One region of the Bacillus sp. FAU20 genome, then DNA from elsewhere that is predicted to be linked to it. Evidence: riboswitches for the same ligand, from Rfam matches in the RefSeq annotation. Region 1 holds a riboswitch; the other holds the start of a gene.
The links. Region 1 has a riboswitch for FMN ahead of ribD (bifunctional diaminohydroxyphosphoribosylaminopyrimidine deaminase/5-amino-6-(5-phosphoribosylamino)uracil reductase RibD). Riboswitches for the same ligand answer to the same signal wherever they lie in the genome.
Positions count from the first base shown of each region.

Region 2: linked by a shared signal. The riboswitch ahead of AC0OM3_RS17185 (ECF transporter S component) and the one ahead of ribD (bifunctional diaminohydroxyphosphoribosylaminopyrimidine deaminase/5-amino-6-(5-phosphoribosylamino)uracil reductase RibD) in region 1 are both predicted to bind FMN.

Region 1 is NZ_JBVYHY010000003.1:532,066-539,493, forward strand. It holds gene ribH (6,7-dimethyl-8-ribityllumazine synthase) at 1-86, opposite strand, end outside; gene ribBA (bifunctional 3,4-dihydroxy-2-butanone 4-phosphate synthase/GTP cyclohydrolase II) at 105-1,298, opposite strand; gene ribE (riboflavin synthase subunit alpha) at 1,311-1,955, opposite strand; gene ribD (bifunctional diaminohydroxyphosphoribosylaminopyrimidine deaminase/5-amino-6-(5-phosphoribosylamino)uracil reductase RibD) at 1,937-3,049, opposite strand; FMN riboswitch at 3,355-3,498, opposite strand; gene AC0OM3_RS03115 (CDGSH iron-sulfur domain-containing protein) at 3,689-3,895, opposite strand; gene AC0OM3_RS03120 (DUF2552 family protein) at 4,184-4,429, shown strand; gene AC0OM3_RS03125 (alpha/beta hydrolase) at 4,439-5,362, opposite strand; gene AC0OM3_RS03130 (GNAT family N-acetyltransferase) at 5,444-5,926, shown strand; gene AC0OM3_RS03135 (LacI family DNA-binding transcriptional regulator) at 6,026-6,889, shown strand; gene AC0OM3_RS03140 (Na+/H+ antiporter family protein) at 6,914-7,428, opposite strand, start outside.
Region 2 is NZ_JBVYHY010000021.1:661,918-669,345, forward strand. It holds gene recQ (ATP-dependent DNA helicase RecQ) at 1-125, opposite strand, end outside; gene AC0OM3_RS17175 (YpbB family protein) at 115-1,176, opposite strand; gene AC0OM3_RS17180 (ferredoxin) at 1,475-1,723, shown strand; gene AC0OM3_RS17185 (ECF transporter S component) at 1,845-2,423, opposite strand; FMN riboswitch at 2,585-2,724, opposite strand; gene AC0OM3_RS17190 (hypothetical protein) at 2,974-3,660, shown strand; gene AC0OM3_RS17195 (peptidoglycan DD-metalloendopeptidase family protein) at 3,825-4,439, opposite strand; gene AC0OM3_RS17200 (cob(I)yrinic acid a,c-diamide adenosyltransferase) at 4,526-5,107, opposite strand; gene resE (sensor histidine kinase ResE) at 5,244-7,019, opposite strand; gene resD (DNA-binding response regulator ResD) at 7,019-7,428, opposite strand, start outside.

The DNA.
Region 1 (7,428 bases):
AACTTACTTGTAATAAATTCGTTAAAACGTCCAACAACAACTCCAACTTTTAATCCTGTACCAACTAAATGACCTTCGAATACCATAATAAATCTCTCCTTTAATTATAAGTTTAGTAAGTGTCCTAATTTGTTTACTTTCGTTTGTAAATACGATTTATTCTCTTCTTTTGCCGGCATTTGCAACGGTACACGCTCGACTACTTCTAAATCGTAACCTTGTAAGCCAGCAATTTTTCTTGGGTTATTCGTTAATAATCGTAAACTTTGTAAACCTAAATCTTTTAATATTTGAGCACCGATACCGTAATCACGAAGATCAGCAGGGAAGCCGAGTTTTTCATTTGCTTCTACAGTATCGAATCCTTCTTCTTGTAATTTATAAGCACGAAGCTTATTAAGAAGCCCAATGCCTCTTCCTTCTTGTCTCATATAAAGAAGAACACCTTTTCCTTTACGCTCAATTTGAGCAAGTGCTGCATGGAGTTGTGGTCCGCAATCGCAGCGATGTGAACCGAATACATCTCCTGTTAAGCATTCAGAATGAACACGTACAAGTACCGGTTCACCTGTTGAAATATCACCTTTTACAAGTGCGATATGTTCTTTCGTATCTAATGAGTTAGAATAGCCAATTGCGTGGAAAGTACCGAAATCTGTAGGTAATGTAATTTCCACTTCTCTCGTCACAAGTGTTTCATGATGGCGGCGGTAAGCAATTAAATCTTCTATTGTAATCATTTTTATATCAAATTGTTTTGCGCATTCTATTAAATCAGGTACACGTGCCATCGTGCCGTCCTCATTTATAATCTCGCAAATAACTCCAGCTGGTTCGGCACCGCATAGCTTTGCTAAATCAACAGCAGCTTCTGTATGACCTGCACGACGCAGGACACCGCCTTCTTTCGCAATTAATGGAAAGATATGTCCAGGTCGATTGAAATCAGTGCCTTTTGATGCAGGGTTTAACAATTCTTGTATCGTAGTTGCACGTTCGTGAGCGCTAATCCCTGTTGTTGTAGAAACATGGTCAATGCTCACTGTAAACGCAGTATGATGTGAATCTGTATTATGAGATACCATTGGTTCTAATTGTAGACGTTCTGCGTACCCTGCTGTAATCGGTACACAAACGAGACCACGGCCATGTGTAATCATAAAATTAATTGTTTCTGGTGTAATGTACTCTGCTAAAGCAATAAAATCGCCTTCATTTTCTCGGTTTTCATCATCACATACGATAACGACTTTACCTTGTTTTAAATCTTCTAGAGCTTCTTCAATACGATGAAACATTGTTCTTCCCCCTTATAGAAATCCGTTTTCTTGTAAAAAGCTTTCAGTCATTGAACCTACTCGTTTTGTAGGTTTAGTAATAAAGCGTTCGATATATTTACCAATCATGTCACACTCAATGTTTACGATATCTCCGGCATTTTTTTCTCCAATGACAGACTCGCTTACTGTGTGCGGGATGAGTGAAATCGTTATGGAAGATTCGTCTATATCAAATATCGTTAAACTCGTTCCATCAACAGCAATGGACCCTTTCTGCAAACAATAGTGCAGCAGTTCATCAGAAATTGCTATTTTGTAATAGACGGCATTGTAATGTTGTTTTTTATTTAAAATCGTTCCGATGCCATCAATATGTCCTGAAACGAAATGTCCACCGAATCGTCCGTTTGCAGCCATTGCTCGCTCTAAATTTACTTTAGAGTGCGGTTTAAGCATGCGAAGTGATGTCGACTGCATCGTTTCAGGCATTGCATCAACTGTAAATGAAGTAGTTGTAAAGCTTGTTACAGTTAAGCAAATACCGTTAACCGCGATACTATCACCTAAGTGAACATCTGATAAAATTTTCTTTGCATGAATCGTTAATTTCATCGCTTCTCCGCTTTGTTGCATGTTTGCTATCGTTCCTAATTCTTCTACAATTCCTGTAAACATTTCGTCACCTCGTTTCGGGCATTCGCAACGATTTTTATATCATCACCAATTTGTTTCATCTCTTGAATTTTCAAGGAAAGCGCATCTTGTAATTTTGAAAAACCATTTCCTCCAAATAAAGTAGGAGCATCTTTCCCACCAATTAATTTCGGGCTTATATAGGTTACAATTTCATTAAAATTATTTGTTTTTAAGAAACTTGCATGAATTGATTGGCCACCTTCAACGAATAGAGAAAGAATTTGTTTCTCTCCAAGAAAGGAAAGAAGGTCCTCGATTTCTATATACTTCGTTTCCATTTGGAATATAGCTATATTTTTAGATTCATAAGAAGATATCTTCGCTTTCTTTACATCCTTACCGACAATAATCCATGTCGGTGCTAAACCATCTGTTATAACATGAGAAGATGGTGGCGTTCGTAAATGGGTATCTAAAACAACGCGAATAGGATGTTTCCCACCATTTGGAATTCTTGTTGTTAAATGAGGATTATCAGCTATAACTGTATTCACTCCAACAAGAATTGCATCATGTGTATGGCGATATTGGTGAACATCAGCACGTGCTTCTTCACCTGTAATCCACTTACTTTCACCAGTTACAGTTGCTATTTTTCCATCTAAGCTCATTGCTGTTTTGATTGTTACAAAAGGGCGTTTCGTTTTCATGTAGTGAAAAAAGTAGCGATTTAATAAAAGCGCTTCTGCTTCAAGAATACCGGTAGTTACTTCAATTCTAGCTTCCTCTAATCTTCTTTTTCCGTTACCAGAAACGAGCGGATTACAATCGAGAGTAGCAATTACAACACGCTTAACTCCTTTTTCAATGAGCAATTCACAGCAAGGTGGTGTTTTTCCAAAGTGGCTACACGGTTCCAGTGTTACATAAACGGTAGCGTCTTTGGCGTTCTGACCAGCCATTTGAAGGGCATGAACTTCTGCGTGTTCTTCACCAGCTCGTAAATGAGCGCCCATACCAACGATGTTTCCATCTTTTACAACAACAGCACCAACCATAGGATTCGGACTTGTTTGTCCTGATGTCCCTTCTGCTAACTGCAGGGCAATCCTCATATATTCTTGATCTGTCATTTTCTTCACCTCTCCTAAAAAAATCAAAAAACCCCAAGGATTTAATATCCTTGGGGTTTGGGAGACGTGATTTCTAGAAATATAGTTTGAATACGAAAGCATAGGAAAGAAACCTAACGATAATTGATATTTCTGCATAAGGAAAAAACCTAGCAAAATATCGAATTTTTAAACGCTAGTTGTCTCTTTTTATTTCAGTATAAAAAATAAGTATAGAAAATTAAACATATATAAAGAATCAAAATGAATCTTTAAAAATATGCATACTGAAATAAAAGTGTATTCACTATATAAAAAACTAGAAACATATCCTTCTCCCATCCAGACTATACTGTCGGCCCTAGAGTTTCACTAGATCCACCGTTTTCGAGTTGAAAACGGGTCACGGACTTAGAAGTTTTCACTTCATCACCGCCGGTTGGGAATTTCACCCGACCCCGAAGGATGCTGTTTGCTCAAATTATAGCACAAAAAAAATAAAAGGCTAGTAAAAAATATTCGAATGTGAAGAATTGTGTGAAAATATATGCAGGCTGGAATGGAAATAAAAGTATTAGAAATGTTGTAAGGAGAAGGGATATAACGGAGTTGCTAAAAAGAAAAAACATGCACAAAAAAATGTGCATGTCACATGTAAAATTATTCTGCCTCTGGTGCTCTAACAACAGACTCGAATTTACCTTTATGCGAAGCGTCGCAATAAGGCATATTTTTTGATAAACCACAACGGCATAAAGAAAATGCCGGTTTTGCTGGGAATACATTCCCTTGTGAGTCGACTAATTCCACGTCCCCTGTAACGCGAAAAGAGCCATTATCATTTACTTTAATTTGTACTTTTGCCAACGTTATCCCTCCTTCCCAAACGCTTAATTTCATCATATAATCAAGGGAAGTGCTTGGCAATATAAAGTGAAACTTTAATTAGTGGGGAAGGCATCCCCCACTAATTATTAGTTGAACCAATCGGGCTTTTAGGGGCAGTTAATCTCCCACCTAACTTCTTTGTTTCAGCCGAATTTTGAGGTGAGAGTTTTACTGCCCGCAAATAGCGGGGAAAAAAGAGCACTTTGTTTGAGAAAGAAGAGAGTGTTATAATAGTTTTCATAACTGACTAGAGTAAGGTGACGAGAGATGGATAAACAATTACATACATTACGAAATATTGCAAATGAGCGCACGTGGGCATCATTTTTGAATGATAATCATCCATATAGTTTGTTACATTGGTCCATTGCAGGTGTAGGGCAAGAGGCAAAGGATGTTTGGTTACTTCAAGATGAAGTAACATTTCAAACGACAGAATTCCCAACGTTAGATGATGCAATGCAATGGATTTCTGAAAATATGGAACAAGTTACAGACGTTTTAGCGCAATAAAAAACAGGCTTATGCAAGCCTGTTTTTTGTTTCTTTCACATAGGTGTTTAAAAATTGATCGACGGCTGCTTCGTATTCTTCTTTATTTTCGTTATAAGAGCAAGCGTGTGCACCGTGTTCTGCAATATAAAGTTGTTTATTATTTTCTTTCGCTTCATATAACGCTTTTGTCATATCAGCTAAAATATAGTCGTCATCTTTACTATGAATAAAGAGAACGGGATTGTTAATATTTTTTATACAGTCGATTGGTGAAACTTCACGAATTGTATAACCGTCACGAACTTTCAAAAATGCGTTTGCTAAAGGTAATAAAGGCCATTTTGGTAAATGGAATTCAACCTTTAAACGGTGCTGTAATTGTCCGTGAAAATCAGAGAAAGGACAATCTGCAATATAGAAATCAGCACCATCTTCTAAAAGTCCTGCGTATTGAAGAAGTGTTGCAGCTCCCATAGATTCACCATGAATACCAAGTGTAATATTGGTGCCAAAACGGTTTTTTAGCCAGTCAACTACGGATTTTAAATCATGTTTTTCATAGTATCCATAGCTTGTTGTTTTTCCGCCAGTTTTACCATGACGACGATGATCGTAAATGAGGACGTTATATCCCCTTTTTAAGAATAAGTTTGCATATTTTACAGAGTTTATTTTATTTACAGTTACACCGTGGCAAAAAACCATAAACTTATTGGAGTGACCAGCAGGAATGTAATATCCGTGAAGGTCGTATCCGAATTGAGAAGGGATATGAATTTCTTCTTTATGAAGAGCATCAAAATCCTCTATACGAAAATGTTTTTTCGTTTCTCTTTCGAGTACTTCTTCCTCTGTTTTTTTCTTTAAGTACATCACTTTATTTGTAAAGAAAATCCCAAGGGCAGTTATTGCACCTAGTATAGTAAACAATGCTGCAAAAAAACGTTTCATACTTTACCTCATCCTCCAAATACCGTTACATGTGATACACTTATATTGTATCACAATGATATAAAAGGGGAGAAATAGGAAATGCTGCATATACAAAAAATTACGTCAGCGATGAAAGAAACAATCCGAATGTTCATGTGTGAGAACTGGGGAAGTTCATTGATGATTTCACGTGGTAAGGGACATCAGTTAGAAGAGTTGCCAGGTTTTGTTGCGCTCTTAGATGACAGAATAATCGGAATTGTAACGTATGAAGTGAGCGGAAATATGTGCGAAATTGTATCGCTGGATAGCTTTGAAGAAAGAAAAGGAATAGGGACGAAACTTGTGGATTGTGTATTACAAGTTGCAGAAGAAGAACGGTGCAGCCAGGTCTGGCTTATTACAACAAATGATAATATGAATGCGTTACGATTTTACCAAAAACGTAATTTTGTAATGACTAATTTATATGTGAATGCGGTAGAGGAGGCACGAAAAATAAAGAAAGAAATTCCACGTATTGGATATGATAATATCCCAATTTTACATAAAATTCAGTTGGAGTATCGTTTAGTGAAATGATGTAACAATTTTCAGAAATATAAGTCATTAATCTTGACGGTGAGTGTAATTTAGGTTACCGTAAAATTGTAATCTATTACCATATTAAGGGGTGACGATGTGGCAACTATACGTGATGTTGCAAAATTGGCAGGTGTTTCAGTCGCAACCGTTTCACGAGTTATTAATGAAAAAGGATACGTTCATGAGGACACAGTAAAACAAGTAAAGGAAGCAATTGAAGAATTACGTTATAGGCCAAACAGTGCAGCGAAGCCACTATTTAAAGAGAATTCAACGATAATTGCATTACTTGTAGATAATTTAAGTAACCCATCAAACATCACTTTGCTACATTGTATTGAGGGAATAGCATATAAAGAAGGCTATCAAATCATTATTTGTAATATAGAGAATAAAGATAGATACATACATATGCTGAAGCAAAATAATATTGCAGGTGTTATTTTGACAAGAGCAGTTTTTAAAAGTATAGGAGAAATTCCATTTCCGTTTGTTGTGATTGATGAGCAACAATCACATGGAAATTATTATGAAAGTGGACAGAGAGCTGTTTCTTTATTAAAAGAGAAAGGGTGTCACTTTCTTGCATATTTCGGTGAGGGAGAAGAAAGTGAAGAAATGGAAAATCATATAGCAGGGTTTTTAGACGCTGTTTGGGATGAAGGAATCTCTTATCGAGAAGAATGTGTACAAGGGTATACAAATAAACAATTTATTACATTATTGCAAAACAATCCGTATATAGATGGAATTGTAGCCTCAAGTGATCAGATTGCTATTGAGTTAATTCGGTCAGCGAGATTTCTAAATATACATATACCAAATAAATTAAAAATTGTTGGACCGAATGGGAGCATAGAGTGTGAATGGATAGGTTCATCACTATCGACAATTGAAAGCAGTGTCAAAGATAACGGAAAAGTAGCTTTTCAACAATTAAAAGGAAAAATAAAAAAGTAAAAGGTGCGTTTTATACGCACCTTTTTATAATGTAATTGCGGCAATAAAGCCAAATATAAGTAACGGTATATTGTAATGTAGAAAAGTGGGTACACATGTATCCCATATATGATGGTGCTGACCATCAGCATTTAAACCGGATGTTGGTCCAAGGGTACTATCCGATGCTGGAGATCCTGCGTCACCTAGCGCTCCGGCTGTACCGATAATTGCAATTGTGGCCATTGGACTAAATCCAAGCTGAATGCAAAGAGGTACAAAAATGGTTGTTAAGATAGGGATGGTTGAAAAGGATGAACCAATTCCCATCGTGACGAGAAGTCCAATAACGAGCATAAGAAATGCAGCGAGTGGTTTGTTATTTCCGATTATATGTGCACTCGTTTGCACCAGAGATTCAACATGTCCTGTTTTTCGAAGAACAGCGCCGAATCCAGCGGCAGCGATCATAACAAAGCCAATAAAGGACATCATACGCATTCCGCTTGTTAATATCGCATCTGCTTCTTTAAGTGGTAGACTGCCACTAACTGATAAGA
Region 2 (7,428 bases), on a different contig from region 1:
CCTCTTCCAGTCGGAAGCATTGCTATCACATCTTTTCCTTCTAATAAATCTGTAATTACTCCTTTTTGACCTGGACGAAATTCAGAATATCCAAACCACTTATATAAATATTCTTCAAGTTTCATTTACACCCTCCATCCGCGCTAATACAAGACGAACTTCAAAATAAGAAATATCTTCTCCAACCGCTTGTTTCAAAACACGTAACTTCCGCGTTTGCAATGCTTCAATTACTTTTATTACTTTGTCTATCTTTTCTTTTTCCATAAACATTTCAATAGAAAAATCTTTTTCTCGCAAAGCAATTTCAACAAAATGATCTTCTATCGTTGCAACCTTTAAATTCCGAATCGTCGCTATTTCTTCTAAAGAACGTCCTTGCCTCCAAAAATTATATGTTTTTTTCGTGGATAAACTAAATAATTCAGCTCTCTCATTTGGATAAGATATAATTTCAGCTAATAGTGGAAATTCATTTTCTTTATCACGAACTTCTTGTATAAAGAAATGCATTGTACCCCAAAATAAAAAATACACCCTGAATATATCTTGTTTCGTAATTTCTGCTAATTGTTGCAATGTACAACCAATACGTTCATAACCCGTTAATCGATATGTTACAATCGTCGCTTCTATCGCATTACTCTTTTCTAAAAGATTCTGTACTTCCGTCCATAGTTTTCTCGCCAACTCACTTCTCTTATATGGCCTTCCTGTTAGAAAACGTTTCACCCACATCATTATTTCTGTATCTTGCTGAATTGGAATAAACCTCGTATTATTCTGTTGTAAATTTGATATGGTTTGAATAATCAATGATAATCTTTTCCAAAATGTTTCACCTAATTCACCGTAATGTAAACCATGCAAATGTGCTGGAAAAGCATAAACTTCCTCCCATTTATGTAACTGCATTTTACCCGTAGGTGTTAACACATATGTATTTTCATGTATTTCTTGAATAAAATCCGCTTGCAACAACTTTGCAACTTCACCATCATAGTCATTTCTATTCAATGATTTATATATTCCGAACAAAAATGAAATTCGGAACATATTTCCATCTTGTAAAGTTTGCGAAGAACGTTTGCCCTTTAGTAAATAATAAATAGAAGAAACGGTTCTCTCACCATTCAATTGTTTTAAACAATGCAACAAAGTATATTGTATTTGCATGACCGCTTCCACCTTCCAATCTTAACTTCATTCTTTTCAGTACAATTACACTATCTACTGTCGCTCATTAAACTTATCATATAAGAACTATATACTTGTATATAGTCTATTGTATCAAACGAAATCATATTTACGTATTTTGAAAATCTTATGACATAATTCAAAAATAAGTTGACACTCTAATTGATAAGCATTATCATTATAATTTTATGTTGAAAAGTTTTACAAACCGTTTTACAATAAGGTTATAATTTTTATGGCGAGCTTTTCACATACATATTATCAGGAGGGAAAAAAGATGGCAAAATATACAATCGTTGATAAAGATACTTGTATTGCATGTGGTGCTTGTGGCGCTGCTGCACCAGACATTTATGACTATGATGATGAAGGTATTGCATTTGTAACATTAGATGATAACCAAGGTATCGTTGAAATTCCAGATGTATTAATTGAAGATATGATGGATGCATTCGAAGGCTGTCCAACTGACTCAATTAAAGTTGCTGACGAATCATTCGACGGAGACGCTTTAAAATTCGAATAGTCTTTTATTAACTTCAAAAAATGCCCCTCATATTGATGAGGGGCATTTTTTGTATCTAAATTTTATTTTCCTTAATAAAAAACCATTAGTAGTTTCACACTACTAATGGTTTTAATATATATTATGCATTTTTCATTTTTGCAAACACCCATACTTTCAGGCGTGAGAATAATGCTACAAATACAATTGTTACAACAATCCCTTTAATTAAATTAAATGGTAAGATTGCCGTTACAACCGTTGTTCTTATGGTTTCGCTAGACATAGCCGGTGAATTTAAAAACCAAGTGTAAGCCGGGAATATGATGATGTAGTTTAATACACTCATAATAAGTGCCATTGTAATTGTCCCTAGCATTAATCCTGTAGTTAAACTCTTCACAGTACGATACTTTCTAAATAAGAAAGCTGCTGGTCCAATAAATAAACATCCTGCAATAAAGTTTGCAATTTCTCCAACTGGTACTCCCGTTAAACTCCCTTGAATCCCGTAATGTAAAATGTTCTTTATCGCCTCTACAATCACTCCTGCTACTGGTCCAAAGATAATTGCTGCAATTAAAGCTGGTACATCACTAAAATCAATTTTCAAAAATGGCGGAAGCCCTGGGAACGGGAAATCCAACATCATTAGTAAATATGCAATACTACTTAGCATCGCTACACTCACCATCTGCACTACACTGTTTTTTTGTTTCATCTTTCTCTCTCCTTTTCCATCGATCATCTCATGGAAAGTGGAAAGGTTCTGCTATGCCTGTTTTTCATAGAACGAAAAAACCCTTTGTGTTTTACACAAAGGGAGAATTTAAGGCACATCAAACAGACGTTCAAATCCATATCTTTTTTGAACGCTTGAACCTCCATCTTCTCCCATCCAGACTATACTGTCGGCTTTGGAATCACACCAAATCCTGCCTTAACGGCTCGCGGGCTTAGAACAAAATCATAAATAGTTCATCACCGCCGGTCGGGATTTTCACCCTGCCCCGAAGATAGACCGATATTCTATTTTCCCCTTCATTATACAACAACCTCATAACATTGTGAACTAAAAAATTGTAACTTATTTAAAATTAGTTATTTATTTTTCATAACAACAAATAAATTGCGAGATATTTTACAATACAATCCATATTTTTTTATTATTCGGCATTTCTCTTTTGGATTACCTAGTCATATATAATTAAAAGTGATAAGATATTGAATTGTTAAGATAAGAACATTTTCTGAGTTATGGAGGAAATGTCATGAAAAAAGAAAAGAGACATTCTATTCGAGAAGCAATGAAAAAAAACTTAAGAAAAGAATACTTTTACTTAAAAAAAGAATTACTTTTCTACTGCCCAATTGATTTAGGCACATTCTCAAATGAGACATACTATGCTACTTTCGATGAAGATGGCATAAGTATTTATCAGTATGATAAAAAAACAGAAAGTAAATTAAAATTGTGTGAGCGTCATCCGTGGAAGAGTTGGAATAAAGTGAAGATTGATCACTATTTGACAACTTCTCAATTTATTTTTCAGGGTGAGCGAAATTGGATCTTATCTCTTTTTCAAAAAGGAAAAGAAGCCCAAAAAATTATTGAAGAGCATACATCTTTACAAACAGAAGTTGTTTCCCGCTCTTTCTTAAAAAAACTTCCTGGTTTTCGTTCTAATACACCACTGAATAAATACATCGGTAGTATTTGTTACACTGCACTTATTGCATTTTTATTAAAATGGATGATTCCATTTCAAGCACCACAAATCGCCCTGTATTCTATTTCGATTGGTTGTATGCTTCTTGGCCTACTTTGTTTGACAATCGGTTTAATTGAACCGACTATCGTACTGTTTCGAACAAAAGAGAAAACAAGAACAAAAGTTTTTTACTTGTATAGCTATTTAGCTATTTCTGGATTTATATGTGTCTTTATTTTTTGGTAAAAGAAGCCGTCCCAAAATAAACTTTGGGACGGTTTTCTTTTAGATATAGATGCTCTGATTCACTCAATAGTTCTAGCAAAAGCGCCCATATAATTTCATTTACATTGAACATTATTTAAGAAGAACATAAATTTGTTCAAAGTTTAATTTTTGAGACGTTTCCTTTACTTAACATATAATTGTTGATTAGGATAAATTAGCTCTTGCTGCAATCCATTTTTTTCTTTAATTTCCTTAAGTGTCATACTAAATTTCCGTGCAATACTAACTAAAGTATCCCCTTTTTGTACGACATATAATGACGAAGAAACAACTTCATTTCTTTGTTCACTTAAAACAAGCAATGGGTTCATCGCATTCTTTTTCGCCATCGTCCATCTTCCTTGATGAAGTTCTAAATGTAAGTGTGCACCTCGCGATTCTCCCGTGTTCCCTACTTCTCCAATTTTTTCTCCTTTTGAAATATAATCTCCTTGTCCCACATATCTCTTATTTAAATGTGCATATACAGCCTCATATTCTCCGTGTTTAATAAATACAACATTTCCATAACTACTCGAATAATAAGACCTCGTTACCTTACCATCTTGGATAGCTGCCACAGGCGTTCCAATTGGCGCAGCTACATCAATACCATAGTGTTTTCCATGCCTTGTCCCAAAATAATCACTTATCTGACCTTCAACAGGCCATGTCCATCGATTTTCTTCTGCATAAACATGTAATTGAGATACAAACAGTATACTCAATAGCATGACGCCGCATTTTAAAACTTTCATATACATCCTCCGTTTTCTAATTACCACTATACCTTCTCTATTTTGGTATATTACAGAAAAAAGTATACAAAAAAAAAGAAAGTGAATTACTCCACTTCCTTCTCTTTCTTATCACGAAAAACTAATGCACTACGGTTATACTCCACATCTTTCACTTGTAATCGAGCATTTATTACTCGAGCTATTGCAAACAAATAATCAGATAATCTATTTACATACTTTAAGACAACTTCATTTATTTTCACTTCTTTTTGCAATGATACTATAGAGCGTTCTGCTCTCCTTACAACAGTACGTGCAATATGAATAGTAGCCGCCGCCTCGCTACCTCCTGGCAAAATAAAGCGTTCTAATGGCGGGGCTTCTTCTATATACAAATCAATCTTTCTTTCTAAGCTTTCAACCATCTCAATTGTCACCTTATAAGGAATTTTTTGTTCCACTATTGCCAAGTCTCCTCCGCAATCAAATAGCTCATGTTGAATATTTTCGAGCTCATTGTAAATATCTCTATAAGTCCCGCCTTGAAGCTTAGTCATTGCATATCCGATATGAGAATTCGCCTCGTCTATTGTTCCATACGCTTCCACACGGATATCATCTTTATCAACCCTACCGCCTATTACACTTGTCGTTCCTTTATCTCCTGTTTTTGTATATAATTTCATTTCTTCACAGCACCTCTCTTGTTATTCTTTATTCGAGCAACATAGAAAAAAGTTCTACCATTCTTTATTTAATTGAGTTTACAAAAAAATAAAAAACAGCAGAACTTTATTCATTATCAACTTTAAAAACACATATCTAAATTATACGATTCGGTAAATAGACAGAAAATGTAGTTCCTTCTCCAACAACACTTGATACAGAAATTTTACCATCATGGCCTTGCACAATATTTTTCGCAATCGCAAGCCCGAGTCCTGTTCCACCCTTTTTCCCACGTGTTCTTGCTTTATCAGCTTTATAGAAACGATCAAATAAAAATGGAATATCCTCTTCTGGAATGCCTGCACCCGAATCTTGTACTTCAAAAATGAGGCCATTATTTTTCGTATCAATTACAAGCGTTACATGTCCGCCTGCGTTTGTATGACGTATTGCGTTATCAATTAAATTCGTCAATACTTGTTCCATACGATCTGCATCAAACGGGTATTGTTCAATTGGATCTTTGAAATCAACCGTTAACGCGACCTCTTTATCCTTTGCAATCCCTTGGAATTTACGACCTATTTTTTCAACGAAAGGATGAATATCAACTTCACCTATATGTAACTCTACATTACCACTTTCCATGCGTGCTAAATCTAATAATTCATTTACAAGTTTACCTAAACGAACGGATTCATCATAAATGATTTGAACAAACTCATTAATTTCTTCTTTCGTTTGCACAATATCATCTAAAATCGCTTCACTATACCCTTGCAGCATTACCATTGGTGTACGAAGTTCATGCGATACATTCGCAATAAAGTCTTGACGCATCTTTTCAAGACGGCGTTCTTCCGTCATATCTCGCAGTACAGCTACAGCTCCACGAATTTTCGTTTGATTGTAAAGCGGCGTCATAAGAACTACATAGTTCCCTTTTTGTAAATTAATTTCAACAACTTGTTGTTGTTCACTTTCTACAACAAGATGGAATAGTTCCACAAGTTCAGAAGGTAGTTTTTTACTTAGCTCTATCTCTTTTTCTTCTTGCCAAACTTGTAAGAAATGTTCGGCCGGCGGATTGATTACTACAACTTCACCTTCTTGATTTAATGTAATAACCCCATCTGCCATACTACTTAAAATACTAGCTAACTGTTCTTTCTCTTGTTGCAAGGCGTTCATATTAAACTTCAACTGTTTTCCCATTTGATTTAAGGCCGTTGCAAGCTCACCAATCTCATCCTGAGATACCATAGGAGCTTTCGCATCAAACTTCCCACGCGACACTTCAAAAGCAACCTCACGCATTTTACGAAGTGGTGCTGTAATTCGAGTAGATAAGAAGAACGCAAAGAAAGTTGTTAATATAATCGCAATTCCAGCCGATAAGAAAATAAAATCAGTCGTTCTTTCCATACCTTGTATCGGTACTTGTAAAGATTCATATACGAACACTGCACTTTGATTTTTTGATTGCACTGGTTTTCCGACGATCATAATATCATTTTCGGTGTTTTTATTCTTCCTACTATTAGACGCTTTTCTAATGTTATTCTTAATTTCTTTTTTGTCTGTAAAAACAGCCGCTAATTCTTTATCTTCTTTTAAGTCATCCATTGTAAGAGTGACTAATCCTTCTTGTTTCGGTGAAGAAGAAATTTCTTTACCATCTTCTACAATAATAATCCTTGAAAGTGGATCAGAGAATTTGTAAGCGATATTCTCAATCGTTTTTACATCGGCACCTTCTTCAATTAACTCTGAAACACTTGTTGCGACTTTTTGAAGCCTAGCTTCACTCATATCAACATAGTATGTTCTAAAAAACTGTGAAAGTAAAATCGCAACAAATCCAAGCACGAACGAAACGAGAAGTAATATGGTCATCCATAACTTCCCTACTACACTTCTCCAAAGCATCAGTCGTTCACAACCTCAAATTTGTAACCTACACCCCAAACAGTAACAATCATTTTCGCTGCATCTGGTGATTTTTTGCTTAACTTCTCACGTAAACGTTTTACATGTGTATCAACTGTACGTAAATCTCCGAAGAATTCATATTGCCATACTTCTTTTAACAGTTGCTCACGATCGAATACTTTATCAGGAGCTTTCGCTAAAAATAATAGTAACTCATATTCTTTCGGCGTTAAGTTTACTTCATTACCATCTGCAGTAACACGGTGTGCATCGTTATCAATTGTTAAGTGCGGGAATACAGTAACATCTTTTGTCGTTGTATCTTGTGTAAAGAATGTTGTTGGTACAGCACGGCGTAATACCGCTTTCACACGTAGTACGACCTCACGTGGACTAAATGGCTTTA